One region of the Burkholderia oklahomensis C6786 genome, then DNA from elsewhere that is predicted to be linked to it. Evidence: predicted binding sites of a transcription regulator. Region 1 holds the regulator's gene; the other holds the start of a gene.

Region 1 (14,615 bases):
CTGCAAGCGATGACGCGAGGCCGGCTAGGGCTCGCGATCGTCCGATGCGAAACGGGCTGGGGGATCATCACCGACGGCGACATCCGGCGCGCGGTCGAGACGCATGGCGATGCGCTGTTTCGCCGTGTCGCGGCGGATCTGATGTCGAGCGATCCGGCGATGGTGCGCCTCGGCACGCGCGTCGAAGACGCATTGCTGCTGATGGAGACGCGGCGCATCAACGCGCTGCTCGTATCCGACGGCGAGGACGTCGTCGGCGTATTCAAGAAATAGAGAAATTCACGGGCGATGGCCGGATATTTCGCGATCCCTATGAAATGTCCGGCGCTGCCCGAAAAGATGCATGCATGAGCGACGCAGCACTTGCTCATGCAGGAAAACGCTGTTCGTTCATCGCGCGTCGTCGCCGCAACGGAAGCACGAGCTTCGCCTGCGAACCGACGACGAGCGGCACATGCGGCACGTAGGGCGAACCGTCGCGCCGCATCCGCCGCTCGCGCACAGCGAGCGCAGCGCGTTACACCGCGACGAGCTCCGGAAAGCGCTCGCTCAGATACCGCTCGAACTCGGTCGCGACTTCCGGATGACGCAGCGCGAACTCGACGGTCGCCTTCAGATAGCCGATCTTGCTGCCGCAATCGAAGCGCGTGCCGTCGTACCGATACGCGAGCACCTGCTCGTCCTTCAGCAGCGACTGAAGCGCGTCGGTCAGTTGCAGCTCTCCGCCGGCGCCCGGCTTGAGCGCGCGCAGATGATCGAAGATCCGCGGCTTCAGCACGTAGCGTCCGACGACGCCGAAGTTCGACGGCGCAATCGCGGGCTCGGGCTTCTCGACGATGTCCGACAGCTTGAAGAGATCGTCCTCCAAACGCTTGCCGTCGATCACGCCATACGACTTCGAATCTTGCAGCGCGATCTCTTCGACGCCGATGACCGACGTGTGATAGTGATTGAACACGTCGATCATTTGCCGCAGCACGGACGGGCGGCCGTCGAGCAGATCGTCCGCGAGCACGACGGCGAACGGGCTGTCGCCGACGAGCTTCTCCGCGCACAGCACCGCATGGCCGAGGCCGAGCGCTTCTGCCTGGCGCACGTAGAAGCAGTCGACGTGGCGCGGCTTGATGCTGCGCACGAGCGACAGCAGCTTCTCCTTGCCGCGCGCTTCGAGTTCCGCCTCGATCTCGTAGGACTTGTCGAAGTGATCCTCGATTGCGCGCTTGCTGCGGCCGGTGACGAAGATCATCTCGGTGATGCCGGCCGCGATCGCTTCCTCGACCGCGTATTGAATCAGGGGCTTGTCGACGACCGGCAACATTTCCTTCGGACTCGCTTTCGTCGCGGGCAGAAAGCGGGTGCCGAGGCCGGCAACGGGAAATACGGCTTTTGTGACTTTCAGCATCGGGCGTCGCACCTTCCATCGAAGAGGTTAAACGTTTGCGCACGAGCCGGCGAGACGTTCTTGTGAACGAACGACGTCGGCGATGCGTGCATGGTAAAGCGATGGTAGGGCCGTTTGAATTGTTTGGTTACGCTAAATATAGGTTCGATCGGACAGACTTCTCGCGATGTCGATTCAATCAACCTGGCGAAGGCGTTTGCGACTCGAAATGCGATAGGAAGCAACGGTATTCACGATGCATGCGTTCGGCGCGAGGGTGTCGCCAGGTGTGCGGCTCGATGCGAGCGGAAAAAAAGGCCCGCCTGCGACGGCGCGTGCAGGCAGGCCAATTCCGAACGATCGGAAGGTTCGCCGCCCGGGGGGAGCGGCTGGCCGGGGGCGAGTATGAGGGCGCACGTGCGAGCGCGCCTATCGATCTGTCCGATTCGGCGTAGCAATTGACCGATGGCTACTGCAAGTCGATGACGGACGGCATGCCGATGCGCGGCGCAAATCGTATCGATGCCGTCTTCGGGCGGGCCCATGCTACGCGGTGGCGTCTTCGGATGCGTTGCGTGCATGCGCTTGCGGCTTGTCATTTGGCGGAACGCGGCGGTATTTTGTCGGCTGGCCGCGATCCGCATGCGTTAGCCTGCGCTTGCGGACGTGCATCGGATAAACCATCGCGTCTGCGCGAACGTTTGCGGCGTCGCGCGCGTTCATCATCGAAACGGGGCAGGCATGGAAGGAAAGCGGGACGTGCTCGAAGAGATCACGGAATTCAATCAGCGGTATCTCCGGCTCGCGCAGCGCCTGCTGAGCGAGAACGGCGAACGAGGTCAGGTGATGCTGGGCGTATCGGACGCGTTGGCGGCGCGTCTTGTCGCGATGACGCGTGTCCAACTCGAACAGCTCGCCGAGGTCGGCGAGCTCGTTTGCCAGTTTCGTGCGGACGCGATGCCCGGGCGGGCGTGAGAAGCGCGCTCGTCGCGCTCGTTGCGTCGCGGTTTCGACGACACGCCCGAGCGGAACGAAGACCCGTGGTGGAGTGCAGGTCGAGCGTCATGATCTGCGCTGCAGCGCGCGTGCGACGAGCCTCGTGCAGACCGGGCGAGAAAGAGCCTTGGCTAGAGCCAAACCCGACGATGCATGTGGATGGCTGCCGTCGATTCGAGGCGGCGCGCAATGCTGCGCTGGCGCCGTCCGCGGGGCTCGACGCCACGTGAGGCCGCGGTCATTCTTGCGGCGAACGGCCCGCCGTGTTCGGACCGTGCCCGGCCGGGCGGCAGGGGTTTTGCGCTTCCGGACCGGGTTATCCCATCGGCGGACGCTTCAGCACCGTGATCGCGCGCGCGAAGTCCCCGAGCTTACCGCCGAGCTTCGAGGTATCCACGCGTTCGCTGAACTGACGCTCCTTGGATGACAGCGAAGCGCGCGGCTTGAGAACGATGTTCCGCGCCTCGTCGGACATGGCGGCGAAAATGGCTTCGCTCGTTTGCCCCCAGTTCTTCGCCATCTCGGACCACGCGTTGATTGGAAACTGGCTGGATACGCCGAGCAACTGCCCATGCGTTGCGATGATCGCTTGTTGGACGGCTGTCCCGATCTGGTTGAATCGCAGCGATTCCGCGACGCAGAACACGATGACGGACTGCGCGATGAAGCGATCCTGCGGACGCAAGGGGTGACGTGGCTCCTGCGACAACTTGTGAATCGCGTCGTCCAGGCTGATGCCGGTGGGGCGCTGATAGGCCAGCGTCGACGCGTAGCGCGAGAACGACAGGCCTCCGATCGTTTCGATATAGAGATCGCTCGTGCGCATGGTGAGCAGGAGGCCGATTTTCGGCGCGGTGCGCGGAGACACCGTGAGGCTGATGCGGCCGTCGCCGGGACGACAGACCCGGTAGAAGCCGTTGTCGAACCGGATCAGGTTCGTGTCCTCGCTGATCGCGTGGCGAAGGTTCGTGATCTGCGATGCCCAATCCGTATCTACGCGTAGGGTGTAGCTCATCGAGGCGTCTCCTGGTATGAGCGGGCGATGACCTGATTCGCGCGTTTGCCGTGGCTGATTCGGCGAGTCGCTGTTTCGCCGCTTCGGGCTTCCGCCGCCGGCATCGATGCATCGGCCGGGAATGACGATTCTACAGACGATTGGTTGCGTTGTTCGGCGAATTGCGATGCTGGAATGGCTTGCGATGCGCGTCCGGACGACGCGCGCTGCCGGGCCGGCGGGCCCAATCACTGGGCCGGATCGGAGCTCGCGCACGTGTTTTTTGAGACCGCGAGCGGCGACGCGCAACGCCCGATCAGGAAGTCACGCCTTCGTCGCCGAGGCGTGACAAAGGGAATGCGGCGGCCATTTCGCGATGGCGTCGACGAGCGTGTTGCGGAGCTCGACGACAAACGATATGGTGCCGTTCGCGCAATCGTCGGAGGGCGGGTGAGTGCGCCGAACGTCGAAGCCGGAGCCTCGACGCATCCGATATACGGAGGACCGGCTTCGCAACTCGCGAGAGCGGTGGAATGCCGCGATCAAGTTCGACGGCGGCGCGAATGCAAGGACGAGCGGTGACGTGAACGTGTCGGGAGATGAGATGGTCTTGCTTGCGAGCGGAGCTTGCAAGGATTCACATGACCGATTCGCGGCGTCGTTGCCGAGCCTGAATATGAAAAGGGCCTAGCGCGAACGCTAAGCCCTTGATGTCTTTGGTAGGCCGTACTGGATTCGAACCAGTGACCAACGGATTAAAAGTCCGCTGCTCTACCAGCTGAGCTAACGACCCAAAGAGGCAAAATTATATCGACGGCTCCGACGGCTTGTCAACCCGTCGATAAGCCGCGCCGTTCGCCGCTACTTGATCGCGTCCAGCTTGCTCTGCGCCGTTTCCGCCGCATTCGAGCCGGGGAACTGCGACACGACCTGCTCGAACGTCTTCTTCGCGGCCGCCTTCTGGCCTTGCTCGAGCTGGTTCGTGCCGATCGCGATCAGCGCGTCCGCCGCACGAGGATGCTGCGGATAGTTCTTCACGAGGCCTTGCCACGTCGCCGTCGATCCCTTGTAGTCGCGCAGCGCGTACTGCGCGTTGCCGAGCCAGTACTGCGCGGTCGGCTGATAGGGGCTTTGCGGATACTTCGCGATGAACGCACGGAACGAAGCCGCGGCGCCCTTGAAGTTGCCGTTGCGGAACTGCTGCGACGCCGCGTTGAACGCGTCCGTTTCCCCCGGCTGCACCGTGCCTTCGACGCCGTCCACCGTCGTCTTCTGCGGCTCGAACTTCTTGAGGCGCGCATCGAGATCGGTGTAGTACTCCTTCTGCTGACGCTCGAGCGTCGTCAGGCGGTTCGTCAGATCCTCGTTCTCGCCGCGCAGCGTCGCGACCTGCTGGTTGAGCTGGTCGAGGCGGCTGGTCTGGTCGAGGATCGTCCGTTGTGCGGCGGCGAGCTGGTTCGACAGGCTGTCGGACTTGCTGCGCAAGTCGAGCACTGCACGGCGGGCCTCGTCGTCATCGAAGAGGCCCGCGTGCGCCGGCGCGGCCGCGAGGGCCGCACCTGCCACGCACAGCGCGGCGGCCGTGCGCAGCCAGAAAAAACGGTGCGTCATACAGCGATTCTTCCGTTACTTACTGTTGATAGACGAGATCCGCGCGGCGGTTCTGCGCCCACGACGCTTCGTCGTGGCCGAGCGCGACCGGCTTTTCCTTGCCAAGGCTCACGGCTTCCATTTGCGAATCGGTGACGCCGAGCAGCGACAGCGCGCGACGCACGGCTTCCGCACGCTTCTGGCCGAGCGCGAGGTTGTACTCGCTCGTGCCGCGTTCGTCGGTGTTGCCCTGGATCAGGATGTGGCGCTGCGGATGGCCCTTCAGGTACTGCGCGTGTTGCTGCAGCAGCGCCTGGTATTGGTCCTGCACCGAGTAGCTGTCGAAATCGAAGTAGACGCTGCGCTTCGCGAGCGGGCTGTTCGGGTCGTTCAGCGGATCGACGGTCACTTGCGCGACGTTTTCGGGATTCGGCTGCGTGCTGACCGCGCCGCCCTGGTTCGCATGCTCGTCGAGCTTCACGCCCGACTTACATGCGGCGAGCGCGCCGATCATCAGCACTGCGAACGCCAGACGAAGTTTCTTCGACATCATGGTTACTCTCCTTGTGGTCATTGCATGAAGGGCCCCCAGGACGGCTCGCGAATCGCGCCGCCCTGAACGGACAGGATCTGCGGCGGCGCGCTGCCGTCGGACGGAACGGCAGCCAGCACGCCGCGGCCCCCCGATTGCGTAGCGTACAGAATGTACTGACCGTTCGCCGCGAAGCTCGGCGATTCGTCGCGCGTCGTGTTGGTGACGGCGTTCGCCGCACCCGTTTGCAGATCCTGAACATACAGCTTGAAGCCCCCGCCCGTGCGCGAGATGTACGCGAGCAGCTTGCCGTCCGGGCTGATGCGCGGACTCGTATTGTAGCTGCCGGTAAACGTCACGCGCTGAGCGGCGCCGGCGCTCTCGCCTTCGGCGGGCATCCGGTAGATTTGCGGCGCACCGCCGCGATCGCTCGTGAAATAGATCCACTTGCCGTCGGGAGAGTAGAACGGCTCGGTGTCGATCGAGCTGCTGCGCGTGAGGCGACGCAGCCCGGTGCCCGTCGAGCTGACGGAATAGATTTGCGTATTGCCCGTGAGCGATAGCGCGACGGAGAGCGTCTGGCCGTCGGGCGACCATGCGGGCGCGCTGTTGTTGCCTTTCTGATTCGAGATCACGTAGCGGCGGCCCGTCGGCAGATCGTGGATGTACACGACCGGCTTCTTCAGCTCGAACGACACGTATGCGACCTTCGTCCCGCTCGGCGACCACGCGGGCGAAATGATCGGCTCCTTGCTCGTCAGCGCGGGGATCGCGTTCTGGCCGTCCGAATCGGAGATCAGCAGCTTGTACACATTGCCCGTGCGCTGCACGTACGACAGGCGCGTGTTGAAGACGCCGCGCACGCCGAGCAGCTTCTGGTAGATGTAGTCGGCGATCTTGTGGCCGGTCTTGCGCATCCCCTCGTTGTCGTTCGACGTCGTGAGCGACAGGCCGCCCAGGCTTTGCTGCTTGACGGTGTCGTAGAGGATGAAGTTGACCTTGTACTGGCCGTTCGGCTCGCGGCTCACGCTGCCCGCGACGAACGCGTTCGCGCCTTTCGCCTTCCACGCGCCGAAATCGACCGACGCCGTTTCCGGCACGGGCGTGCTGCCCGCGTCGACGTTGGAGAACTTGCCGCTTCTCGCAAGATCGCCGCGCACGACCGACGTGACCTGCTGGGGCAGGCTCGCTTCATTGACGAAATTCGCGGTGGCGATCGGAAACTGGGTGGAGCCGACGCCCGTGATCAGTACGTTCACCTGCGCGTGGGCGGCGCCGCCCGCGGCAATCAGACACGAGGCCACGAGTGCCCTGAAACCTAGCTTCGTCATCAAACTCATGCTTCTTGTTCCCGTATGTACGCTGCGCAACCGCAGAGACTCAAAAATACCCGATTCGTTCCCGGTGCGACGGCGGGAGTGTAAGCGCAAATGTGCTCATTCCGCCGCCTTGAAGGTAATCGTAATCTCGGCCGGGGTGCGGCCGTTGGTATCGGGCGGCAACGGCACCGACGCCTGGATCGCGCTGATCACCGCCTGATCCCACCCCGAATTGCCGCTCGACCGGCGGATCGACGTGCTGAGCACGTCGCCCGACGGCGTGCAGCGGATCGCGACGACGGTCACGAGGCTGTCGCGCTCGCCCGCCCACACGATGTTCGGCTTCACGCGCCGGCGGACCTTGTCGGCATAGCCGGGCGACGCCGCGTTGCCGCCCGAGCCCGTGCCCGTGCCGCTCTTCGCGAGCCCTTCGCCGCCGCCCGAGCCGCCGCCTGCGATCCCTTGGAGTTGCGCGAGGCGGGCCTGGCGCTCCTTGTCGAGCTTCGCGTTCGCGGCGGCGTTCGCCTTGGCGGCCGCCGCAGCCTTGGCCGCCTTCTCGGCCTTTTCGGCGTTGGCCTTCTTCTGCGCGGCAAGCTGTTCCTGTTTCTTCTGCTGTTCGAGCTTTTGTTGCTCGAGCTTCTGCTGTTCGAGTTTGCGCTGCTGCTCCGCGAGCTGCTGCTGCTTGAGCTTCTCGGCCTGCTTCTGCTTCTCGCGCTCGGCGGCTTTTTGCGCGGCGAGCTGGGCGGCCTGCTGCGCGGCGAGTTGCTGAGCCTTCAACTGCTGCTGCCGGCGCTGCTCTTCGAGCTGCGCCTCGCGGGCGGCCGCGGCTTGCTGCTCGCGCCGCTTTTGTTGCAGCGCGATGTCCGCCTCCTCGTTCTTGACGGGCGGCGGGGGAGGGGCTACTTTCACGGGCGGCGTCGGTACCGGCCGCGGCGTCGACGTGTCCGGCACCGACGTCCACAGCTCGGCCTCCGCGCCTGCCGGCGTGCTGTTCTGCCAATGAACGCCGTGGTACAGGAAGAGCGCGAGCAGCACGTGCATCAGCGCGGCAAGCAGGAACGCGCGTCCTGTGCCGCGCTCGCGCGGCGGCCGAGGCGGATAGGCGGCTGTGCGCGACTGGCGAGGCTTCATCGCGATTTGACGAGGAGGCCGACGCGCTTCACGCCGCGCGCCTTCAGATCGGACATCACGGTCATCACCGAGTCATATTGAACCGTCTTGTCGGCCGCGATCACGACCGGCTGATCCGGGTGGTCGGCCTGGCGCGCCGCGATGAAGCTGTTGAGCTCGGCCTTCGTCATCGTGTCTTCCTGCGACGCGCCCGAGTCGCCCTTGTAGCGGACGCTGATCTTGCCGTCGGCCTGGATGTTGACGACGACGGGCGGCGTCTGCTCCTGCGGCGCCGCGTTGCCGACGGTCGGCAGATTGACGATCGACGGCGCGACGAGCGGTGCCGTCACCATGAAGATGACGAGCAGCACGAGCATCACGTCGATGTAGGGCACGACGTTGATGTCGGCCATCGAACGGCGCGAGCGGCCGCCGCGCATGCTGGAACGAATGGGGGTGCCGGCCATCGCGTGCTCCTTATTGCGCCTGGCGCTGCAGGATGTTCGAGAACTCTTCGATGAACGTTTCGAAGCGGATCGCGAGACGGTCGATGTCGTGCGCGTAGCGGTTGTAGGCGACGACTGCAGGGATCGCCGCGAACAGGCCGATCGCGGTCGCGACGAGCGCTTCGGCGATGCCCGGCGCGACGTTTGCGAGCGTCGCCTGCTGGACGTTCGCGAGGCCGCGGAACGAGTTCATGATCCCCCAGACCGTGCCGAACAGACCGATATACGGGCTCACCGAGCCGACGGACGCGAGGAACGACAGATTCGACTCGAGGACGTCCATCTCACGCTGGAATGATGCGCGCATTGCGCGGCGCGCGCCATCGAGAAGCAGCGCCGGATCGCTCAGGCGTTTTTCCTTCGCCTTCAGGAATTCGCGCATCCCCGACTCGAAGATCCGCTCGAGCGCGCCGATCGTGTGGCGATTGTTCGCGGCGCTCTGGTACAGCGCCTGCAGGTCGCCGCCCGACCAGAAATCGCGCTCGAAGCGCTCGGTTTGCGCGCGGGCGCGGCGGATCGCGAACCATTTGCGGAAGATGAACGTCCACGACATCAGCGACAGGATGAGAAGGAGCCCCATCACCGCCTGGGCAAGCACGCTCGCATTGAGGACGAGGGAAATGATCGACAGGTCTTGAGAAGTGTTCATAGAGGTTTGTGTAACGTCCCTTCGGGGAGGCCTGGCCAGGATTGCCCGGCCGGCGCGCTCCGGCGGCGTCCGCCGGAAGCTTTCCGCCGAACCTTGCTTAGTGGCGGATCATGGGGTCGAGTTCATCGGCTCTGTCTAAACGGCACTCATGCGTACGCCGTTGACACGGCTTGCCGGCCGGTTACGGCCGGTCCGCGCTCGAGGGCGGCGAGGACGGAGGGCGGAATCGCGGTCGGCTTGAACGCCGAGCGGTCGACGCAGCCGATCCGGACGTCGGCCGCGACGAGCAGCGTGCCGCCTCGCCACGCCTGTTGTTCGAATTCCACCGTCGCGCGGCCGAGGCGGGCGATTCTGCAGACGATTTCCAGCGTGTCGTCGAGCCGCGCGGGGGCGCGGTAATCGAGCGCCGCACGGCGGACGATGAAGATCGCGCCCGTCTCGTCGGCGACCCGGCGCTGGTCTATCCCGCACGCGCGCAGCCATTCGGTGCGCGCGCGCTCGAAGAACCTCAGGTAGTTCGCGTAGTAGACGACGCCGCCGGCGTCGGTATCTTCGTAGTACACGCGGACCGGCCACGCGAAGTCGGGCGCCGCGTCGGGCTGTCGGCTGGGTTCAGTCATGGCGCGCATTCTACCGGAACGGACGACCCCGATTCCCCTGATTCGTAACGGAATGTTGCCTTTGCCGGGCCGCCCGTCAAGCCGTGCGGGCGGCCCGGCGGCGGCACGCTCAGCCGCGGTGGACGGTCAGTCCGGCGGGCGCCTGCGCGACGGGCATCATCTCGATCGTGTTGATGTTCACGTGCGCGGGGCGGGTGGCGATCCAGTAGATCGTGTCCGCGATGTCCTCGGCGGTGAGCGGCTGGACGTTCGCGTAGACGCCCGCCGCCTTCGCGTCGTCGCCGCGATAGCGCACGTTCGAGAATTCGGTGCCGCCGCAAAGGCCCGGCTCGATGTCGGTGACGCGCAGCGGCGTGCCGACGAGGTCCGCGCGCAGGTTCAGGCTGAACTGGCGCACGAACGCCTTGGTCGCGCCGTAGACGTTGCCGCCCGGGTACGGATAGCTGCCCGCGACCGAGCCGAGGTTGAAGACGTGGCCGCGGCCGCGCTCGACCATGCCGGGCAGCAGCGTGCGCGTGACCGTGACGAGGCCCGAGCAGTTGGTGTCGATCATCGTCTGCCACTCGTCGAGGCTCGCCTTGTGCGCCGGCTCGACGCCGAGCGCGAGGCCGGCGTTGTTGACGAGCACGTCGATCGCGGCAAACTCCGCGGGCAGTGCGGCCGGCACGGCCTCGACGGCCGCGCGGTCGCGCACGTCGAGCTCGATCGGCAACATGGCGCTGCCGAGTTCGGCGGCAAGCGCGTCGAGGCGGTCCTTGCGGCGCGCGGTGGCGACGACGCGGTGGCCGCCTTTCACGAAGACGCGGGCGATGGCGGCGCCGAAACCTGCCGATGCGCCGGTGACGAACACGATCATTGCTGCTGCTCCTTAAAACGAGGCTTGCTGGGAGAACTCGCTAGCCTACTGGCATTGCGGCGGTGCGGCAAGGCGCGGCGGCGCGCGCTCCCGATATCTGCGGCGGATGCCTGCGCCGGCGGTGTCGCCAGATTTGGCCCTTAATATGAGGCGGGCTCCGGGCGCGGTTGCCTATTCATCGCGCATCCAATACACTAATGCGCTCAATATCCCCTGCGTGACTGGCGATAAGACCTTTCGGGGTCAAAGGTGGAGCGTCCCACCGTGAAGCGCAGGGCGTCGCTTTTGCCGTTCGCCTGGGCAGCCGTTGTGCGCCGCGTTGCGTGCATTGCCGGTGGCTGTCCTGCCTCGCGTTCCACGGAATCCTCCGCCACGTCGAGCCGGCTGCGTCGCCGGCTGCGCGATGCACTCGGCCACTTCGGTCAACCTGTACACACTTAACGGAAACCGTATGTTTGACAGAGCCCAAAGCACCATTGCGAACGTCGATCCCGAGATCTGGCAAGCGATCCAGCAAGAAAATGTCCGTCAGGAAGAGCATATCGAGCTGATCGCGTCGGAAAACTACACGAGCCCGGCCGTGATGGCGGCGCAAGGCTCGCAGCTCACGAACAAGTACGCGGAAGGCTATCCGGGCAAGCGCTATTACGGCGGCTGCGAGTACGTCGACATCGTCGAACAGCTCGCGATCGACCGTGTCAAGGCGCTGTTCGGCGCCGAAGCCGCGAACGTGCAGCCGAACTCGGGTTCGCAGGCGAACCAGGGCGTTTTCTTCGCGATGCTGAAGCCGGGCGACACGATCATGGGCATGAGCCTCGCGCACGGCGGCCACCTGACGCACGGCTCGCCCGTCAACATGTCGGGCAAGTGGTTCAACGTCGTCAGCTACGGCCTGAACGAAAACGAAGACATCGATTACGAAGCCGCCGAGAAGCTCGCGCACGAACACAAGCCGAAACTGATCGTCGCGGGCGCGTCGGCGTTCGCGCTGAAGATCGATTTCGAGCGTCTCGCGAAGATCGCGAAGGCGGTCGGCGCGTACCTGATGGTCGACATGGCGCACTACGCGGGCCTCATTGCCGCGGGCGTCTATCCGAACCCGGTGCCGCACGCCGATTTCGTCACGACGACGACGCACAAGAGCCTGCGGGGCCCGCGCGGCGGCGTGATCCTGATGAAGGCCGAGTATGAGAAGCCGATCAACTCGGCGATCTTCCCGGGCATCCAGGGCGGCCCGCTGATGCACGTGATCGCCGCGAAGGCGGTCGCGTTCAAGGAAGCGCTGTCGCCGGAATTCAAGGAATACCAGCAGAAGGTCGTCGAGAACGCGCGCGTGCTGGCCGAGACGCTCGTCAAGCGCGGTCTGCGCATCGTGTCGGGCCGTACCGAGAGCCACGTGATGCTCGTCGACCTGCGCGCGAAGAACATCACCGGCAAGGCGGCGGAAGCGGCGCTCGGCAATGCGCACATCACCGTCAACAAGAACGCGATTCCGAACGATCCGGAAAAGCCGTTCGTGACGAGCGGTGTCCGTCTCGGCTCGCCGGCAATGACGACGCGCGGCTTCGGCACGCAGGAGGCCGAACTCGTCGGCAACCTGATTGCCGACGTGCTCGAGAATCCGGAAGACGCGGCGACGATCGAGCGCGTGCGCACGCAGGTCGCCGAGCTGACGAAGCGCTTCCCGGTCTATCGCTGATCGGCCATGCGCTGCCCGTTCTGCCGGCACGACGATACGCAAGTGGTGGATTCGCGCGTGTCGGAAGACGGCGCCGCGATCCGCCGGCGCCGCCGCTGCTCGGCCTGCGACAAGCGTTTCACGACGTACGAGCGGGTCGAACTGGCGTTGCCGGCCGTCGTGAAGAAGGACGGCAGCCGCACCGAATTCGACCGCCGCAAGATCGTCGCGAGCATGCAACTGGCGCTCCGCAAGCGCCCGGTTGCGGCCGATGCGATCGACGCGGCGGTCGCCCGCATCGAATATCAATTGCTCGCGACAGGCGAGCGCGAAGTCCGCAGCGAAAAGCTCGGCGAACTCGTGATGAACGAGCTGCGCCAGCTCGACACGATCGCCTATGTGCGTTTCGCGTCCGTCTACCGCCGGTTCGAGGACGTGTCCGAATTCGCGGACGTGATCGAAGAGTTCCGCCGCGCGGCGCCCGCGAAGCCGCGCAAGCGCTGAGCCTGCACATTCCATTTCCCGTTTCGTTCCGTATTCCATGCGTTTCTCCCGCGTAGCGCGCGGTGCTCGTGCTCGCCTGGGCGATTGTCGTGCGTCCGGCTGCGGCGCGCGACTCGGCCGTTCGGCCGATGGTGCGCGTTCGTTCGTCCCGGTAGAGTCGGCGCATCGGGTCACGGAGGACAGCGATGCGAACGGAAGGCGGCAGGCAAGCGATGGCGGGCTTCATGCTCGTCGAATTGATGGTCGCGCTCGTGCTGGTCGCGCTTGCCGCGGCGCTGGCCGTGCCGACGTTCGCAGGCGCACGGATGCGCGATCGGGTCGACGCACGCGCGCGCATGTTCGGAGCATCGCTGGCGTATGCGCGTGGGGAGGCTGCCAGACTCGGCGCGCGCGTGATGCTGTGCCGCAGCGACGCAGCCGCCAGATGCGTCGCCGCAGGGCGGCCCTGTGACGGCGGTGCGACCGACTGGTCATGCGGCTGGGCGGTGGTCGTCGCGGACGGCGCGCGCGGTACGCGGGTGTTGCGACGCGTTGAGCACGATGCGCAAGTGGTCGTGACGGGAGCGGGCGGCGACGTGGTGTTTACGCCGCCAGCGGGCCAGGTGATCGGCGGCTTCCGAAGTTTCGAATTCGCGCCGAACGACGCGTCGGATGCGTGGCGCGGCGAGCGCTGGCGACGTTGCCTGCGGATCGCGGCGGGTGGTCGCGTGCGGTTCGTCGAAGGCGGCTGCGGGGCGTCGACATGATGCGTGTTCGGTCGATGCGAGGGAGCTCGTTGCTGGAGACGGCGATCGCGTGTGCGCTGCTCGCGCTCGCAGCGCTCGGCGTGATCGCAGCGTTGTTCGCGACGATACGAGGCGAGCGCGATGCCGCAACGCGCGAGCAGGCGCTGCTCGCCGCAGATTCGTGGGCCGAGATGGCGCGCGCCGGCGGGCCGGCAGGCGTCGATTGGAACGCGTTGGTGTACGGGCTTCGTCGCGGAAAGCTCGTCGTGACGGGCACCGACGCGAGCATTTCGACCGTGCGCGTCGAATGGGAGCAGGCCGGGGCGGCCGTTGCGAGCCCGTCGCGCTGCGAAGGCGCTACCGTGGCTGCGCGTGACGGCGACAAGCAATGCGTGACGCTCGCATATGCGATAACGGACGGCCGATGACGCGAGCGATACGTTGGCGCGCGCACACGCTGATCGAGGTGATGATCGCCATGGCGCTCGGCTTGCTGATCCTGCTTGCCGCGATCTCGCTCTACCGCGTACAGCGGGCGGCTTATTCGGCGGCGGCCGATGCCGCGCGCTTGCGCGACGCGGCGCAGGCGTCGCTCGCACTGATCGCGCAACAGATCCAGATCGCGGGTTTCGTTCCACTCGACGCGCACGATGCGCCGCCAGCACCGGGTCTGTTCGGTTGTACGGCGGGACGGCCCGTCGGAGCCGGCGTGCAACTGGCATGCGATCCGCTGGCGAGCGGTTCCGACGGACTCGTCGTCCGCTACGTCGGCGACGGCGTTTCCACATGGCTGACGACGAGCGGGCAGGTGACGGATTGCCTCGGGCAGGGCGTCGGCGCGGCCGATGCGCAGCCGCTGATCGTCAACCGCTTTTACGCTCGCGTCAGCGCGTCGACAGGCGAGCCGGAGCTGTATTGCGAAGGCAGCGGCAGACCTGGCATCGCGCAGCCTCTCGTCGAAGGCGTCGAGCGCGTGCGCCTGCGCTATCGGCTGCACGGGACCGTGCAGTGGATCGAGGCGTCGGCGTTATCCGCATCGGACTGGGCCAGCGTCGCCGCTGTGTCAGTTTGCGTGCAAGTGCGAGGCATGCGAACGGGACGCCCGGTGCGCTACGTCGACTGCGAAGGGCGAATGACGAGCGCCGCGGATACCCG
Region 2 (14,615 bases), 470 kb from region 1:
CCGACCGTGAACGCGCGCCGCACGAGCGCGTTCGACGCGGCGAGCCCGAGCGTGACCCCGCCGACGCTGTGCGCGACGACGTCGATCGGCTGGCCCGGAAACGTGCGCGACGCGTATTGCAGGACCGCGTCGCAATCGAGACGCCCCCAGTCGAGCCAGCTCGCGCGAAAGCCGGCGAGCGCGGCGGGCCGCGATTCGCCGATGCCGCGATAGTCGTAGACGAGCACGTCGCTGCCGTGGCTGAACAGATAGGCGGCGAAACGGAAGTAATAGCGGCAACGCACGGACGTCGCGCAATTGACGACCGTCACCGGCCTGCCGGCCGCCGGGCCGCGATGCCGCCACGCGAAGCCGCGCACGGGAAAGCCGTCGGCCGCCGGCGCGACGAAGGGCTCGGGCGGAATGGCGTCGGGCTGCTGATCCGGCATGTCGTCTCCCATGATGGTCGTATCGAGACGGCGCGCCGCGCGGCCGCACGAAGCGCCGGCCGGCGACAACCGCCGTTGTTTCGGTTTTCGACGGATCGGCGGGCGAACGTCCGGCGTTCGCTCGCCGAAATCGGGCGGCTTCGCGGCGCGGCGCCGGCGCGAGATCGGCGCGCGAAACCAGCGCGCGTACCCGCGTGTGCGCCGCGCGTGAGCCGCCATTTGCTCAGGTTCTGCGTTTCGCCGCCTCGCACACGGCCGGGCGACCACCGCGCGGCCGCGCGCTTCCGGCATCGCCGTTCGCACCGGTGATGCCGTGCGGCCGGACGTTCGGGAAGCAGCAACGATACGTTACTCGATTTGCGGAAATGCAGCAGCGCGGGCAGTACGGCGCCGGAATCGCGCGATGTGCAGGCGCGGGACGCGGGACAGGGACACGGGGCGCACACGAAGCGCGACGCGACGCAACACGCGCTGCAAGCAACACGCGCTGCAATATATGCGCCCTTCTCCAAAGCAAGCGGTAGCGACGCCGTGCGAACGCCGATTCGCGCTGAACGAGCGCCACTGCGTCGAAGGTCGGCGGGATCGCCGTCCGATGCCGCATTGCGGCAGCATGTCGATTCGTCGACATCCGGCCGTTCCGGAAACGATGATCGGACGCGTGCGCGAAGACGTGAGAAACAACGTCATCGCGCACGCGTTCGTCGGCACACACGAATCCGGGCCCGCGCACGCATGCTCGATGCGACTCCGCTCAACTCAGCAGCCCGAGCATCGCCGCGCGCACGACGGCCGCCGTCTTGTTCGCGGTCCTGAGCTTGAGGATCGCGTTCTTCACGTGGAAGTTCACCGTATCGACGGAGATCGCGAGAATCTTCGAGATCTCGCCCGACGTCTTGCCGTCCGCGGCCCACTTGAGCACCTCGACCTCGCGCTCGGTCAGGCCGCGCTCCGGATCCGCCATCAGCTTCGGCAGCATCATGCGGCCGAGCGCGGCGTGCGCGGTGCGCACGAGCCAGCGCATCCGGTACTCCTTCGCGCCGAGCTCCGCCTCCGTCATCGGCTCGCTCGAGCGGACGAGCGCGAGCATGCCCATGCCGCCGTATGCGTCGAAGTTCGACTGCGCCCAGCCGAACCGCAGCCCGAACGACTGCGCCTCGACCCACATCTGGTGCGCGGACGCGAACAGCGCCTCGGTCAGGACGATCGGCTGCTGCGATCGGCGGCCGTGCGCGAGGATCGGATCGACGTCGAGAAAGCCCGCCTCTCCGTAGCGCCGCTTCCATTGCTCGGGAAAATTGCTGCGCGTCTCGATTCGCGGCCTCGACAGCGGCCACGGCACGCGCAGCGCATACGCGCAGTATTCGAAGTCGAGGGCCGTAGTGGCGGCTTCGATGCTCCGAAACGCCTCGTCCTCGGATCGGGCGCCGTCCAGCCCCGCCAGCAGTTCTTCTGCCCAATTCCCCATCGCCGCCCTCATCGGTTCTCCATGTCCGGGTAAGCCGAAGTCTCGCGCGTCGGCGGCGCGAAGCGCCGCGTCCAACGTATCAGTGCGAGGCAGATCAACCGGCCCGAATGATCAGCGTGTTTTTATGATTGTGCTTTTTCAGCTCGTGTTTTCGTGTAATTCGATTCGAATTACACATGCACGATCTCATTCGGGCAAATGAGATTTTTTCATTCGTCAAAACAGCCCCATACGCGGCTCGAATAGACGACGGGATCGCTCAATGCTTCTATTGATTATTCACGTGCGCCCCTGCGGATATCTCGAAAAACGCCGCGGCCGGCGCGCCGGCGGAACGAGCAACGAGTCTCGTCCGGGCTCGTCGACACACGCGCCGCGCGAAGCTTGCGCGATGTCTTTTTTTTTAACCTTAGAGTGAAACCGGATGAATTTCGCGATTGACGTAATCGCATCGCCTAAAAGAAAAATAGCACGCGCTCGTCGCATCGCAATATGTATTCGGCAATATCGGCCCGACCGAAGATGCGAGCCGTGCGCGTCGCGGCAGGCGATGGATGACCATCGGCAGTCGGCGGCTGGCCGCGCGAGCCGCGCAGGCCCCTTCGCGCTGCGCCGACATCGTCATCGGCAGGCGACATGGCGCGGCGCGAACGCACGGGAAACGAAGCGGCGCGCCTGCATGCAGGCATGCAGGCATGTCAATGAATTGAAAAGCAGAAAAGAAGTGCGACGACAGGACCCGGTATCCATGCATGCCGGGCGTTGCCTGCCGCGCGTCGGCAACCGGATGCGTCTCCTGCCGAACGATCGTCAGCCGGCGGCCGGCACAGCCGGGAATGGAGCGGACACGGCCGCAGCGAGCTGCGCCGGCAGCACGGTCGCCCGGTTGAGCTGCGCCACGATTTCGGCGAGCGAAAACGCGACGCTGCAGTTCGTCGTGTCGATCGAGATGTCGGGGGCAACAGGCGGCTCATAGGCGCCCGACACGCCCGTGAACTGCATCAATCGCCCTTGCTCGGCGCGCGCGTACATCCCCTTCGGATCGCGCGCACGGCACACTTCGAGCGGCGTCGACACGTAGGTCTCGAAGAAGCCCTTCCCGACGATCGCGCGGGCGAGATCGCGATGCGCCCGCAGCGGCGAGATCGTCGCGACGATGACGACGTAGCCTTCGCGCTGAAACAGCTTCGCGACGTGCGCGAAGCGGCGAATGTTCTCTATCCTGTCGGCGTCCGAAAAGCCGAGATCGGAGCACAGGCCGGTGCGCAGCGTATCGCCGTCGAGCACGATCGCCTTCGCCCCGCTCCCGAGCAGCCGATTCAGCAGTGCATTCGCCGTCGTCGTCTTGCCGGCCCCCGGCAGCCCCGTCATCCACACAACCGGAGCAATCACCTCCGGCGGAAAACCGCCATTCATGTCCATGCGTTCGCCTCTGTCAAACTCTCCCTAGCACGAAGCGAGAGTTTAACAACTGAAAAAGATAAAAAATGCGATCTTTTCGGAATATTTCGGCCATATTAATTACAAAAGATTAAATGCACCAGATCAGGATTCACCTTACGGTCACCCATGCGTCGAGCGCCCGCTTGCGCGCGGCATCGTGCGCGACGATCGGCAGCGGATAGGTATCGCCGAGCCGCACGCCCGCTGCGGCGAGCCGCGCGGCCGGCGCGGCCCACGGCTCGTGGATCGCGTTCGCCGGCAAGCCGGCCAGCTCGGGCACCCAGCGCCGCACGTACGCGCCGTCCGGGTCGAACTTCTTCCCCTGCGCAATCGGATTGAAGATCCGGAAATACGGCGCGGCATCCGCGCCGCAGCCCGCGACCCACTGCCAGTTCGCCGCGTTCGACGCGGCGTCCGCGTCGACGAGCGTATCCCAGAACCACGCGTCGCCTTCGCGCCAGTCGATCAGCAGATGCTTGACGAGGAACGATGCGCATACCATCCGCGCGCGGTTGTGCATCCAGCCCGTCGCCCATAGCTCGCGCATACCGGCGTCGACGAACGGATAGCCGGTTGCGCCGCGCCGCCACGCGGCCAGCGCCGCGGGATCGTCGCGCCACGGCATCCCGTCGAGGTTGTGGCGCAGGTTGCGGCGCGCCAGGTCCGGGAAGCGGTAAAGCTGCCCGTAGCAGAATTCCCGCCAGCCGAGCTCGCGGCAGAACGTGTCGAGGTCGGCCTGCGTCGCCGCGCCGTGCGCGTGCGCGTCGACGGCCGCATGCCAGACCTGCCGCACCGACAGGTTGCCGAAGCGCACGAACGGCGACAGGCGGCTCGTCGACGCGGCGCCTGGCCGGTCGCGCCCGGTCGCATAGCCGCCGAGCCGGCTGTCGACGAACGCGCGCAGCCGGCGGTGCGCGGCGTCCTCGCCGCAAGTCCACGTCTCGCGCAAGCCGCCCGCCCAATCCGGACGCGCCGGCGCGAGCCCGAGCGCATCGAGCTCGACCTGCCGTTGCGCGAGCCGCGGCGGCAGCTCACAGCCTTTCAGGCGCCGCGGCGCGGCGAGCGGCGCCGCATGCACGCCGCGCCGCATCGCCGCGCGCCAGTACGCGGTAAATACCTGATACGGGCGGCCGGAATCGGTGACGAGATCGCCCGGCTCGAACAGCAGGCTCGCGTTGAACGTCTCGACGTCGATACCCCGCGCTTCGAGCGCCGTCTGCACCGTGTTGTCGACCGCGCGCTGCGCGAGCGCATAGCGGCGATTCCAATACACCGCGCCCGCGCCGAGCGCCGCGGCGAACGACGTGATCGTGTCGGCCTCGTCGCCGCTCAGCAGCACGAGCCGGCTGCCGAGCGCGGCGAGCGCCGCGTCGAGCGCACGCAGCGATCCGTGCAGCCACCAGCGCGCCGCGCCGCCCAGCGGACGCCCACCGGCGCACTCATCGAACACGTACGCGCCGATCACGGGACGTCCCGACTCGGCGGCACGCACGAGCGCGGGATGATCGGATACGCGCAGATCGTCGCGAAACCAGACAACCGCGGGAGCGATCGAGAAAACGGCTGACAAGGGGTAGACCTCTGCGAAAGAAAAACGAAAAATTGCGAATGCGAACTGTATCGAGGCGGACGCGGCGCAGGAACGGCGAATAGGCTCGCCATGCAGGAAAAAAACGCTCAGTATCGAGCTTTCATGCTTCTTGCGCCGCCCCTAAATATACGCAATTACCCTCGGTTTTATATGCTGCTCGTTCCGCAATCATGGAATACACGGATGTTTGAATCGTCGCTCGGCGCAAGCGACATGGCGGCGCGCCCGGCTGTTCCGCTGTTTGGAGGTTGCGCCCTAATCCGAATGTTTGGCTGAACGATGATTAAGCACGTATAAATCAGCGCAACGGGCATGAACTCGTCGGCGCGAGCGACAATCGCTTGCGTACGCAATAAACCGGAGCACAACAAAATCGGTACCCAACATGGAGGGAGACAATGGCAACTCAGCAACCGGCATCGACGGGCTGGACCGACACAAAGCGCTATTGGTGGCTGCTCGGCGCGCTGACGATCACGCTGCCGCTCCTGGCCGCGTTCCTCGCGCTGTCGACCGGCTGGCACATCTTCTGGTGGTTCGGGCCGCTCTTCGCGTTCGGCGTCATTCCGGTTCTCGACATGCTGATCGGCGTCGACAGCGAGAATCCGCCTGACTCCGTCGTGCCTCAGCTCGAAAACGACCGCTACTACCGCTACGTCGTCTATCTCGCGACCTTCATCGTCTACGTCTCGTTCGCGGGCGCGATGTGGATCGTGAGCACGCACTCGCTCGCGTGGCACGACTATGTCGGCTTCGCGCTGTCGCTCGGCGCGGCGACCGGCATCTCGATCAACACCGCGCACGAGCTCGGCCACAAGACGAGCTCTTTCGAGCGCTGGCTCGCGAAGATCACGCTCGCGCCCGTCGCGTACGGTCACTTCTTCGTCGAGCACAATCGCGGCCATCACGTGCGCGTCGCGACGCCGAACGATCCCGCGAGCGCGCGCTACGGCGAATCGTTCTGGGCGTTCTTGCCGCGCACCGTGACCGGCAGCGTCGCGTCCGCGTGGCGGCTCGAGCGGCAGCGGCTCGCGCGCAGCGGCCGCTCGGCCGTGTCTTGGCGCAACGAAGTGTTGCAGGCGTGGGCGATGACGGTCGCGCTGTGGGGCGCCGCGATCGCGTTCGGCGGCACGAAGGTGATCCCGTTCCTGCTGATCCAGGCGGCGTACGGCGCGTCGCTGCTCGAGGTCGTGAACTACGTCGAGCACTACGGACTCGGCCGCAAGCAGTTGCCGACCGGGCGCTACGAGCGCTGCACGCCGCAGCATTCGTGGAACAGCAACCACGTGGTGACCAACCTGTTCCTCTATCAGCTGCAGCGCCACGCCGATCATCACGCGAATCCGACGCGCTCGTATCAGGCGCTGCGGCACTTCGACGATTCGCCTCAATTGCCCGCCGGCTATGCGGCGATGATCCTGCTCGCATATGTGCCGCCGCTATGGTTCCGGGTGATGAATCCGCGCGTCGTCGCGCACTACGGCGCGGACATGGTGCAATCGAACATCAAGCCTTCGATCCGGCAGAAGGTGCTCGCGGATCTGGCCGTCGCGAACACGTGACGATGCGGGCCGCCGCGCTGCGGCGGTTCGCCGCACGACGATCCGCACGACGAGCCGCGTGCGCGCCCGGTCGACGCGCAACGCGGTTTTTCTTGTCGTTCAGAACGGGCTCGGCGCCGCATCCGGCGACTGATTGTCTTGCTTCTCTTCGTATTCCGCACTTTCTCGTCGTCACGCCTTCGCGCCGTCACGCTTAAAGCCCGCTGCCGCTCGTTCGTTCACGTCAGCCGCCACATCGTGCCCGTCGTCTCGCGCTGAACGTCACCCCGCCTCATCGCTCTCGCATCACCGGCCACGTGACGCACGGCTCGTCTGCTCCGCGTTGCGCTCACACACCGCGCGCAATCGCGGCCACCACGGCAACCCGCGCCGCGACGCCATACCCGCCCGCGACCAATTGACACGCAGTCTTTCCCGTAACGCCCCGCGACCCAATATCGGCGCGCCTTCACGGCCGGCCGCATGCGCTGCGCAACCGCGTCGCATCGCCCCGGCACCGCTTCGAGCCTTTACAAGCGCATACCCGTCTCATACCATCCACTCAAACATACATTTATTGTGCATGTTTAATCGACGGTCCGTTGTGCCGCCGTCGCATTGAACGTTTTCTCCACATCCCACCCTCTTGAAAGGAGAGAGGTCATGCGCTCCACACGTCGTCTATGGACATGGCTCGGGCTCGTCTGCCTCGCGTCATTCGCCGTCCTGCTATGGCTCGGCAGAGACATCTATCTCACCGCACCGCCGATTCCGAACACGGTCGTCAGCGAAAATGGGCGCGTCATTTTCACTGGCGACCAGATCAAGCGCGGTCAGCAAGTGTGGCTCGCGTCGGGCGGCCAGCAACTCGGCACCGTCTGGGGCCACGGCAGCTACGTCGCGCCGGACTGGTCGGCGGACTGGCTGCATCGCGAAGCGCTCGAACTGCGCGAAGCGTGGGCGCGCCAGCAATTCGGCGCGCCGTACGCGAAGCTGCCGGTCGATCAGCAAGGCATGCTCGATGCGCGCCTGAAGCATGAGATGCGCGCGAACCGCTACGACGCCGCAAGCGATCGCCTCACGCTGTCGGACGCGCGTGCCGACGCGACGCTGCAAGTCGCCGAGCACTACGAAGCATTGTTCGGCGCCGATTCGTCGCTCGACACGCTGCGCGATCAATACGCGATGACGGCGGGCTCGGTGCCGGGCGCGGCCGACCGCACGGCGCTCGCGTCGTTCTTCTTCTGGTCCGCATGGTCGGCCACGACCGACCGTCCGGGCGAAACGGGCGTCACGTACACGAACAACTGGCCGCACGAGCCGCTCGTCGGCAACACGCCGACGGCCGCGAACGGCATGTGGTCGATCGCGAGCGTGATCATCCTGCTCGGCGCGATCGCCGGGATGATCTGGTATCACACCGCGCACGGCGAGCACGACACGCCGCTCGCCGTGCCGACGAACGATCCGCTCGTCAACGTGAAGCCGACGCCGTCGATGCGCGCGACGAAGAAGTATTTCTACGTCGTGATCGGCCTGCTGCTCACGCAGGTCCTGATGGGCGCGATCACCGCGCACTATGCGGTCGAAGGCCACAGCTTCTTCGGCATTCCGCTCGCCGACGTGATGCCGTGGATCGTGAGCCGCACGATCCACACGCAGTTCGGCGTGCTATGGATCGCGACCGCATGGCTCGCAACGGGCCTCTACATTTCGCCGCTCCTGTCGGGCCGCGAACCGCGCCTGCAGAAGCTCGGCGTCGACGCGCTGTTCTGGGCGCTGATCTTCATCGTCGTCGGCTCGACCGTCACCGGCTGGCTCGGCACGCTCAAGCATCTCGGCACGAACTATGCGTTCTGGATCGGCAACCAGGGCCTCGCCTATACGAGCATGGGCCGCGTCTGGCAGATCCTGCTCTTCGTCGGCCTGCTGTTCTGGCTGTTCCTGATGGGACGCGCGCTGATGCCCGCGCTGAAGAACAGGGCGACCGAAGGCCGCGGCCTCATCGGCATGGTGTTCCTGTCCGCCGCATGCATCGGGCTCTTCTACGCATCGTCGCTCGCGTGGGGGCAAAACACGCACTACTCGATGATCGAGTACTGGAGATGGTGGCTCGTGCACCTGTGGGTCGAAGGCTTCTTCGAAGTGTTCGCGACCGCGGTGATCGCCCTCATCTTCGCGCGCCTCGGCCTCATCCGCTTCGAAAGCGCGAATCGCGCGATCGTGATGGAAACGATCGTGTTCCTGTTCGGCGGCATTCTCGGCACGCTGCACCATCTGTACTTCACCGGCACGACGACGTCGATCATCGCGGTGGGCGCCGTGTTCTCCGCGTGCGAAGTGGTGCCGCTCGCGCTCGTCGGCATCGAAGGCTGGCAGACGTATCGCAAGTCGCACGCCGCGCCCTGGATCCAGTCGTACAAGTGGGCGATCCTCTGCTTCGTCGCGGTCGGCGTGTGGAATACCGTCGGCGCGGGCCTGCTCGGCTTCTCGATCAATCCGCCGATCTCGCTCTACTACGTGCAGGGCCTCAACATGACGCCCGCGCACGGCCATGCCGCGCTGTTCGGCGTGTACGGGATGCTCGGCATCGGCCTCATGCTGTTCTGCCTGCGCGGCATATCCGCCCGCAGCGCGTGGAGCGACGGCCTGCTCAAGCCCGCGTTCTGGCTGCTCAACGTCGGCCTCTTCATGATGGTGTTCCTGTCGATCCTGCCGTCGGGCATCTATGAAGCGTACGCCAGCGTGACGAAGGGCCTCTGGTATGCGCGTTCGCCGGAGATCGTGCATGCGCCGATCATGAACGCGCTCGTGTGGCTGCGCGTGCCGGGCGACGTCGTGTTCGCGTTCGGCGTGCTGTATCTCGGCTGGTTCGCGCTGCGCCTGCTGCGTCGGCCCGCGCCGTCGCAGCCCGACGAGCGCGCCGTCGGACAGGCCGTGCAACGCACGTAAGCAACCTTTCCTGAACTTGCCGGCCGCGCGCGATGCGCGGCCGGCCTACTCCCCTCCTTCCGTTCGGGGCCAATCATGTGCACTTCTTCAGCAACCCGAAGCGAAACGCCGGACGAGCGCGCGCTGCGCGACGCGCTTCGAGCGGTCATCGATCCGGAGATCGGCGTCAACATCGTCGACCTCGGTCTCGTCTACGGGATCGAACGCACCGACGAACGCATCGTCGTGACGATGACGATGACGTCGCCCGCCTGTCCGATGGCGGGCGTCGTGATCGACGACGTGCAGGCGACGCTCGGCGACCTCGCATCCGATGCGCTGCCCGTCGACGTCGATCTCGTCTGGGAGCCGCCGTGGGCGCCCAAAATGATGAGCGACGCCGCGCGCGAACTGATGGGCTGGCCCATCGCATAGCACGCCAGGCGTCTTCCAACCCTTGCGGACCGCCATGCGACCGACCGCGTCCCTCTGTCATCCGATCGTCCGCGCCGCGGCGGCCGGCATCATCGTCGCGCTGCTCGCGTGCGCGGTGTTGACGGGCCTCGCGCGGCTCGGTGCGGCCGTGCCCGCGCACGCCGCGTCGAAGCTCGCTTGGCACGGCGTCCTGATGATTCCGGTCTTTTTCGGCGCGGTGATCGGCATCGAGCGCGCGGTCGCGCTCGGCACGCGCCGAGCGTATCTCGTGCCGGCCGCGGCCGTCGCAGCGGGCATCGCGCTGCTCGCGGGCGCGCCGCCGGCGCTCTCCGCCACGCTGCTCGTCGGCGCGGCGAGCGTCGCGCTCGTCGTCGGCGCCGCGATGCTGCGGCGGCAATCGGCGCTGTTTCTGTGGGTGCTCGCAGCAAGCGTCGCGTGCTGGTGGGCGGGCAACGTCGTCTGGCTGCTGACGGGCGATCCGTTTTCAGCCGTACCATGGTGGCTCGCGTTCGTGATCCTGACGATCGCCGCCGAGCGGCTCGAGCTTACGCGCGTGCGCCCGCTGCCGCGCAGCGCGAGCGCCCTCTTCTGCGGCATTGCGTCGCTGCTGCCCGCCGCCGCGACGCTCGCGCCGTGGCAGCCGCTGCCCGCGCTGCGGCTGTTCGGCGCGGGCGAGTTGCTGCTCGCGCTATGGCTGATCCGCTACGACATCGCGCGCCGCACGGTGCGCGAGCGCGGCCTCACGCGCTTCATCGCCGTCTGCCTGCTGTCCGGCTATGGCTGGCTCGCCGTGAGCGGCGCGCTCGGTCTCGACGGCGCGCTCGCGCCCGGCCATCCGGCGCACGACGCCGCCCTGCACGCGCTCACGCTCGGCTTCGTGTTCTCGATGATCCTCGGGCACACGCCGATCATCGTGCCGGCCATCGCACGGTTGCGCGTCGCATATCGGCCGTTCTTCTATGCGCCGCTCGCGCTGCTGCATGCGGCCGTCGCGCTGCGCGTCGCGGGCGGCCTCCTCGACGCGTTCACGCTGCGGCGCGCGGGCGGCGAAGCCGCCGCCGTCGCGATCGCGAGCTTCGCCGTGACGCTCGCGATCGGCATCGGGCTCGCGCGTCAAGCGAAGACGCGCCGAGACATCGGCAAACGTCCCCTTTAGATCACCGCCTACGCGACGTCAACGGTCCGACACGGCGGCCTTGCGCTCGAACAAGGCCGCGGCCGTGCAATCTTGTCGCAAGGCTTGCGCGCGTTTGTTCTATATGATGCATTTATAAAGCAACATATCGAAAAGGGGAACGTCATGCTGCTCGCCCGCTCGACGGACCGCAACGCGCTCGCGCAGCCTGACGGCCGCCGCAGCGCGCTGTGGTCGACCGGCTTCCGGCCCTTCTATCTCGGCGGCGCATGCTTCGGCGCGATCGCGATGCTCGCATGGCTCGGCGCGCTCGCGGGCCGCGACTGGGCAGGCCACGCGCCACCGATGAGCGGCCTTTTCTGGCACGCACACGAAATGATCTTCGGCTTCGCCGGTGCGATCGTGTCCGGCTTCCTGCTGACGTCGGTGCGCACGTGGACGTCGACGAATCCCGCGCAAGGCCCGTCGCTCGTCGCGCTGTGGCTGCTGTGGCTCGCGGGCCGCGTGCTGATGTGGACGGGCCCCGGATGGATCGCGGCGGCCGTCGACATCGCGTTCCTGCCTGCGGTCGCCTATGCGCTCGTCCGCGCGCTGGTCGGCGCGAAGAATCGCCACGGGATCTTCCTGCCCGTCGCGCTCGGCATGCTCGCCGTGCTCAACGCGCTATTTCACTTGTGGGTCCGGCAAGGACACGCCGCATGGGCGCTGCGCTGCGCCGATCTTGCCGCGGGTTTCCTCGTGCTCTTCATCGTCATCATCGGCGGCCGCATCATCCCGTCGATCACGGCCGCCGCGCTGCCCCGGTTGCCGGTGAAGCAGTGGCGGATCGTCGAATCGTCGGTGATGTCGGTCACGTTGGCGGCGCTCGTGGTCGATGCGGCCGGCGCACCCGCCTGGGCGATCGCCGCGCTCGCGTGGACGGCCGCCGCGCTGCACGCGGCGCGGCTCGTCGGCTGGCGCTTCTGGGCGGTCGGGCGGCGGCCGATGCTGTCGATCCTGCACGTCGCGTATGCGTCGATCGCGGCCGGCTTCGCACTGATCGGCTTGAGCGCGTATGGGCTCGTCGCGCATTCGCTCGCGCTGCACACGTTCACGACGGGCGCGATCGGCTGCGCGATCGTCGGCATGATCACGCGCACTGCGCTCGAGCACACGGGACGCGAACAGGTCGCACGAGCCGCCGAACGCGTCTGCTACGGGCTCCTGATCGTCGCCACGCTCGCGCGCATACTCGGGCCGTGGCTCGCCCCCGCCGCGACCGCCCAATGGCTCGTCGTCGCCGGCATCGGGTGGTCCGCCGCGCTGGTCGTCTATCTGGCGCGCTATGCCGGCCGCCTGACGTCGCCCGGCATGATTCCATCCGGTTCGGACGCGAAACCCGGCAAGTAAGCGTGCCGCGCGACGGTTGCGCGCGGCACGCTCGCTCACTTTCGACAACCTCGCTCGTCGTTGCGCCGAACGCGGGGCGCCCGCCGTTCATCGAAGGCGGATCGTTCGTCGTTCGTCGTTCGTCGTTCATCGCTCGTCGTTCGTCGCGCGGCTGCGGCCGCGGCGAGCCGGTCTCTTCGCTCGTTCATCACCGACAGCATGATGCGCGAACGTGCCCGACCCTAGGCCACTCATCGTCGACGGAAAATCGGCCTGCATGACATCGCATGCGTGCGAAGCGCGCCCTCGATTCGTTGTTCATGCTTCGCTCGCGTTCGGATGTCGGACGCTCGTGCATCGGCAACGCGCACGCGCCGACAAGCGTCCGTTCGACGCGCGCCGAAGTCGTCCTGCCGAGGCAGCGCGACAAACTCGGCCATCCGCTCCTCCCTCGCCCCTCCGATCCGCGCAACCCGGTCGCCGATGTCGCAGCCCTAATTCGCCGCGCCTTAATCGCCGTCAAGCGCGCGCCAAACTTCGCCGGATCGCCGTTGACCCATACAACATCTGGTATTTAGCATTCACCTCGTCACAATATTTTGTGCCATCAACGAAAGAGGCCCACGTTGTCCGAGACCACGCTCCCTTCCGCCGCGTCGAACCCGGCGTCGCGCGACAAGCCGTTGATCGACGTCGAGACGTCGATCAACGAATACCTGGACCGGCAGGACTGGCGCGTCAACGCGAACGCGAACCAGGGCTACTCGCTCGGCGGCCTGATCCTGAACGTGTCCGGCAAGGTGATCGCGAATTACTGGCTGAGCCACGTCTATCCGAGCGAAATCGGCGAAGCGCATCGCGACGCGGATCTGCACATCCACGATCTCGACATGCTGTCCGGCTACTGCGCGGGCTGGTCGCTGCGCACGCTGCTCGCCGAAGGACTGAACGGCGTGCCCGGCAAGGTCGAGTCGGGGCCGCCGAAGCACATGTCGAGCGCGGTCGGCCAGATCGTGAATTTCCTCGGCACGCTGCAGAACGAGTGGGCGGGCGCGCAGGCGTTCAGTTCGTTCGATACGTACATGGCGCCGTTCGTGCGCCGCGACGCGCTCACCTACGCCGAAGTCCGGCAGTATGTCCAGGAACTGATCTACAACCTGAACGTGCCGTCGCGCTGGGGCACGCAGACGCCGTTCACGAACCTGACGTTCGACTGGATCTGCCCCGACGATCTGCGCGAGCAGGTGCCCGTGATCGCCGGCGACGAGATGCCGTTCACGTACGGCGATCTGCAGGCCGAAATGGACATGATCAACCAGGCGTACATCGAAGTGATGCAGGCGGGCGACGCGGCGGGCCGCGCGTTCACGTTCCCGATCCCGACGTACAACATCACGGCCGATTTCGACTGGCACAGTCCGAACGCCGAGCGCCTGTTCGAGATGACCGCACGCTACGGGCTGCCGTACTTCCAGAATTTCATCAATTCGGAGCTGAAGCCGAACATGATCCGCTCGATGTGCTGCCGGCTTCAGCTCGACCTGCGCGAGCTGATGAAGCGCGGCAACGGGCTCTTCGGCTCGGCCGAGCAGACGGGGTCGATCGGCGTCGTCACCGTGAATTGCGCGCGACTCGGCTATCTGCACGCGGGCGACGAGCGCGCGCTGTTCGCGCGGCTCGACACGCTGCTCGACCATGGCAAGGCCAGTCTCGAGATCAAGCGCGACGTGATCCAGCATCACATGGACAACGGGCTCTTCCCGTACACGAAGCGTTATCTCGGCACGCTGCGCAATCATTTCTCGACACTCGGCGTCAACGGCGTCAACGAGATGATCCGCAACTTCACGCACGACGAGCACGACATGACGACCGACTGGGGCCACGCGTTCGCGCTGCGGCTGCTCGACCACGTGCGCGCGCGCATCGTCGAATATCAGGAAGAGACCGGCCACATGTACAACCTCGAAGCGACGCCCGCCGAAGGCACGACATATCGCTTCGCGAAGGAAGACCGCCGCCGCTATCCGGACATCCTGCAGGCAGGCACGCCGCAGATGCCGTACTACACGAACTCGTCGCAGCTCCCGGTGGGCTTCACCGACGATCCGTTCGAGGCGCTCGAGCGCCAGGACGATCTGCAGCGCAAGTACACGGGCGGCACGGTGCTGCACCTCTACATGACCGAGGCGCTGTCGTCCGCCGATGCGTGCCGGACGCTCGTCAGGCGCGCGCTCACCCGCTTCTCGCTGCCGTATCTGACCGTCACGCCGAC

The links. The regulator NrdR, encoded in region 1, represses ribonucleotide reductase genes. The targets are predictions, from matches to a motif close to CACNANATNTNGTG.
Positions count from the first base shown of each region.
Region 2: the regulator NrdR is predicted to act here: its motif matches at 12,931-12,944, upstream of BG90_RS13630 (ribonucleoside triphosphate reductase).

Region 1 is NZ_CP009555.1:2,534,837-2,549,451, forward strand. Features, by position in the region: gene BG90_RS11390 (KpsF/GutQ family sugar-phosphate isomerase) at 1-273, shown strand, start outside; gene galU (UTP--glucose-1-phosphate uridylyltransferase GalU) at 518-1,402, opposite strand; gene BG90_RS11405 (flagellar transcriptional regulator FlhD) at 2,123-2,356, shown strand; gene BG90_RS11410 (ribosome-inactivating family protein) at 2,694-3,392, opposite strand; tRNA gene BG90_RS11415 (tRNA-Lys) at 4,089-4,164, opposite strand; gene ybgF (tol-pal system protein YbgF) at 4,233-4,982, opposite strand; gene pal (peptidoglycan-associated lipoprotein Pal) at 5,002-5,514, opposite strand; gene tolB (Tol-Pal system beta propeller repeat protein TolB) at 5,532-6,833, opposite strand; gene tolA (cell envelope integrity protein TolA) at 6,930-7,943, opposite strand; gene tolR (protein TolR) at 7,940-8,389, opposite strand; gene tolQ (protein TolQ) at 8,400-9,077, opposite strand; gene ybgC (tol-pal system-associated acyl-CoA thioesterase) at 9,224-9,697, opposite strand; gene BG90_RS11455 (SDR family NAD(P)-dependent oxidoreductase) at 9,807-10,553, opposite strand; ZMP/ZTP riboswitch at 10,761-10,862, shown strand; gene glyA (serine hydroxymethyltransferase) at 11,005-12,252, shown strand; gene nrdR (transcriptional regulator NrdR) at 12,259-12,735, shown strand; gene BG90_RS11470 (GspH/FimT family pseudopilin) at 12,921-13,481, shown strand; gene BG90_RS11475 (hypothetical protein) at 13,478-13,888, shown strand; gene BG90_RS11480 (type IV pillus assembly protein) at 13,885-14,615, shown strand, end outside.
Region 2 is NZ_CP009555.1:3,009,464-3,024,078, reverse strand. Features, by position in the region: gene BG90_RS13680 (alpha/beta hydrolase family protein) at 1-428, opposite strand, end outside; gene BG90_RS13670 (autoinducer binding domain-containing protein) at 1,183-1,896, opposite strand; gene cysC (adenylyl-sulfate kinase) at 2,707-3,318, opposite strand; gene BG90_RS13660 (cryptochrome/photolyase family protein) at 3,449-4,909, opposite strand; gene BG90_RS13655 (alkane 1-monooxygenase) at 5,329-6,492, shown strand; gene BG90_RS13650 (nitric-oxide reductase large subunit) at 7,135-9,423, shown strand; gene BG90_RS13645 (metal-sulfur cluster assembly factor) at 9,499-9,837, shown strand; gene BG90_RS13640 (hypothetical protein) at 9,872-10,993, shown strand; gene BG90_RS13635 (NnrS family protein) at 11,138-12,361, shown strand; gene BG90_RS13630 (ribonucleoside triphosphate reductase) at 12,967-14,615, shown strand, end outside.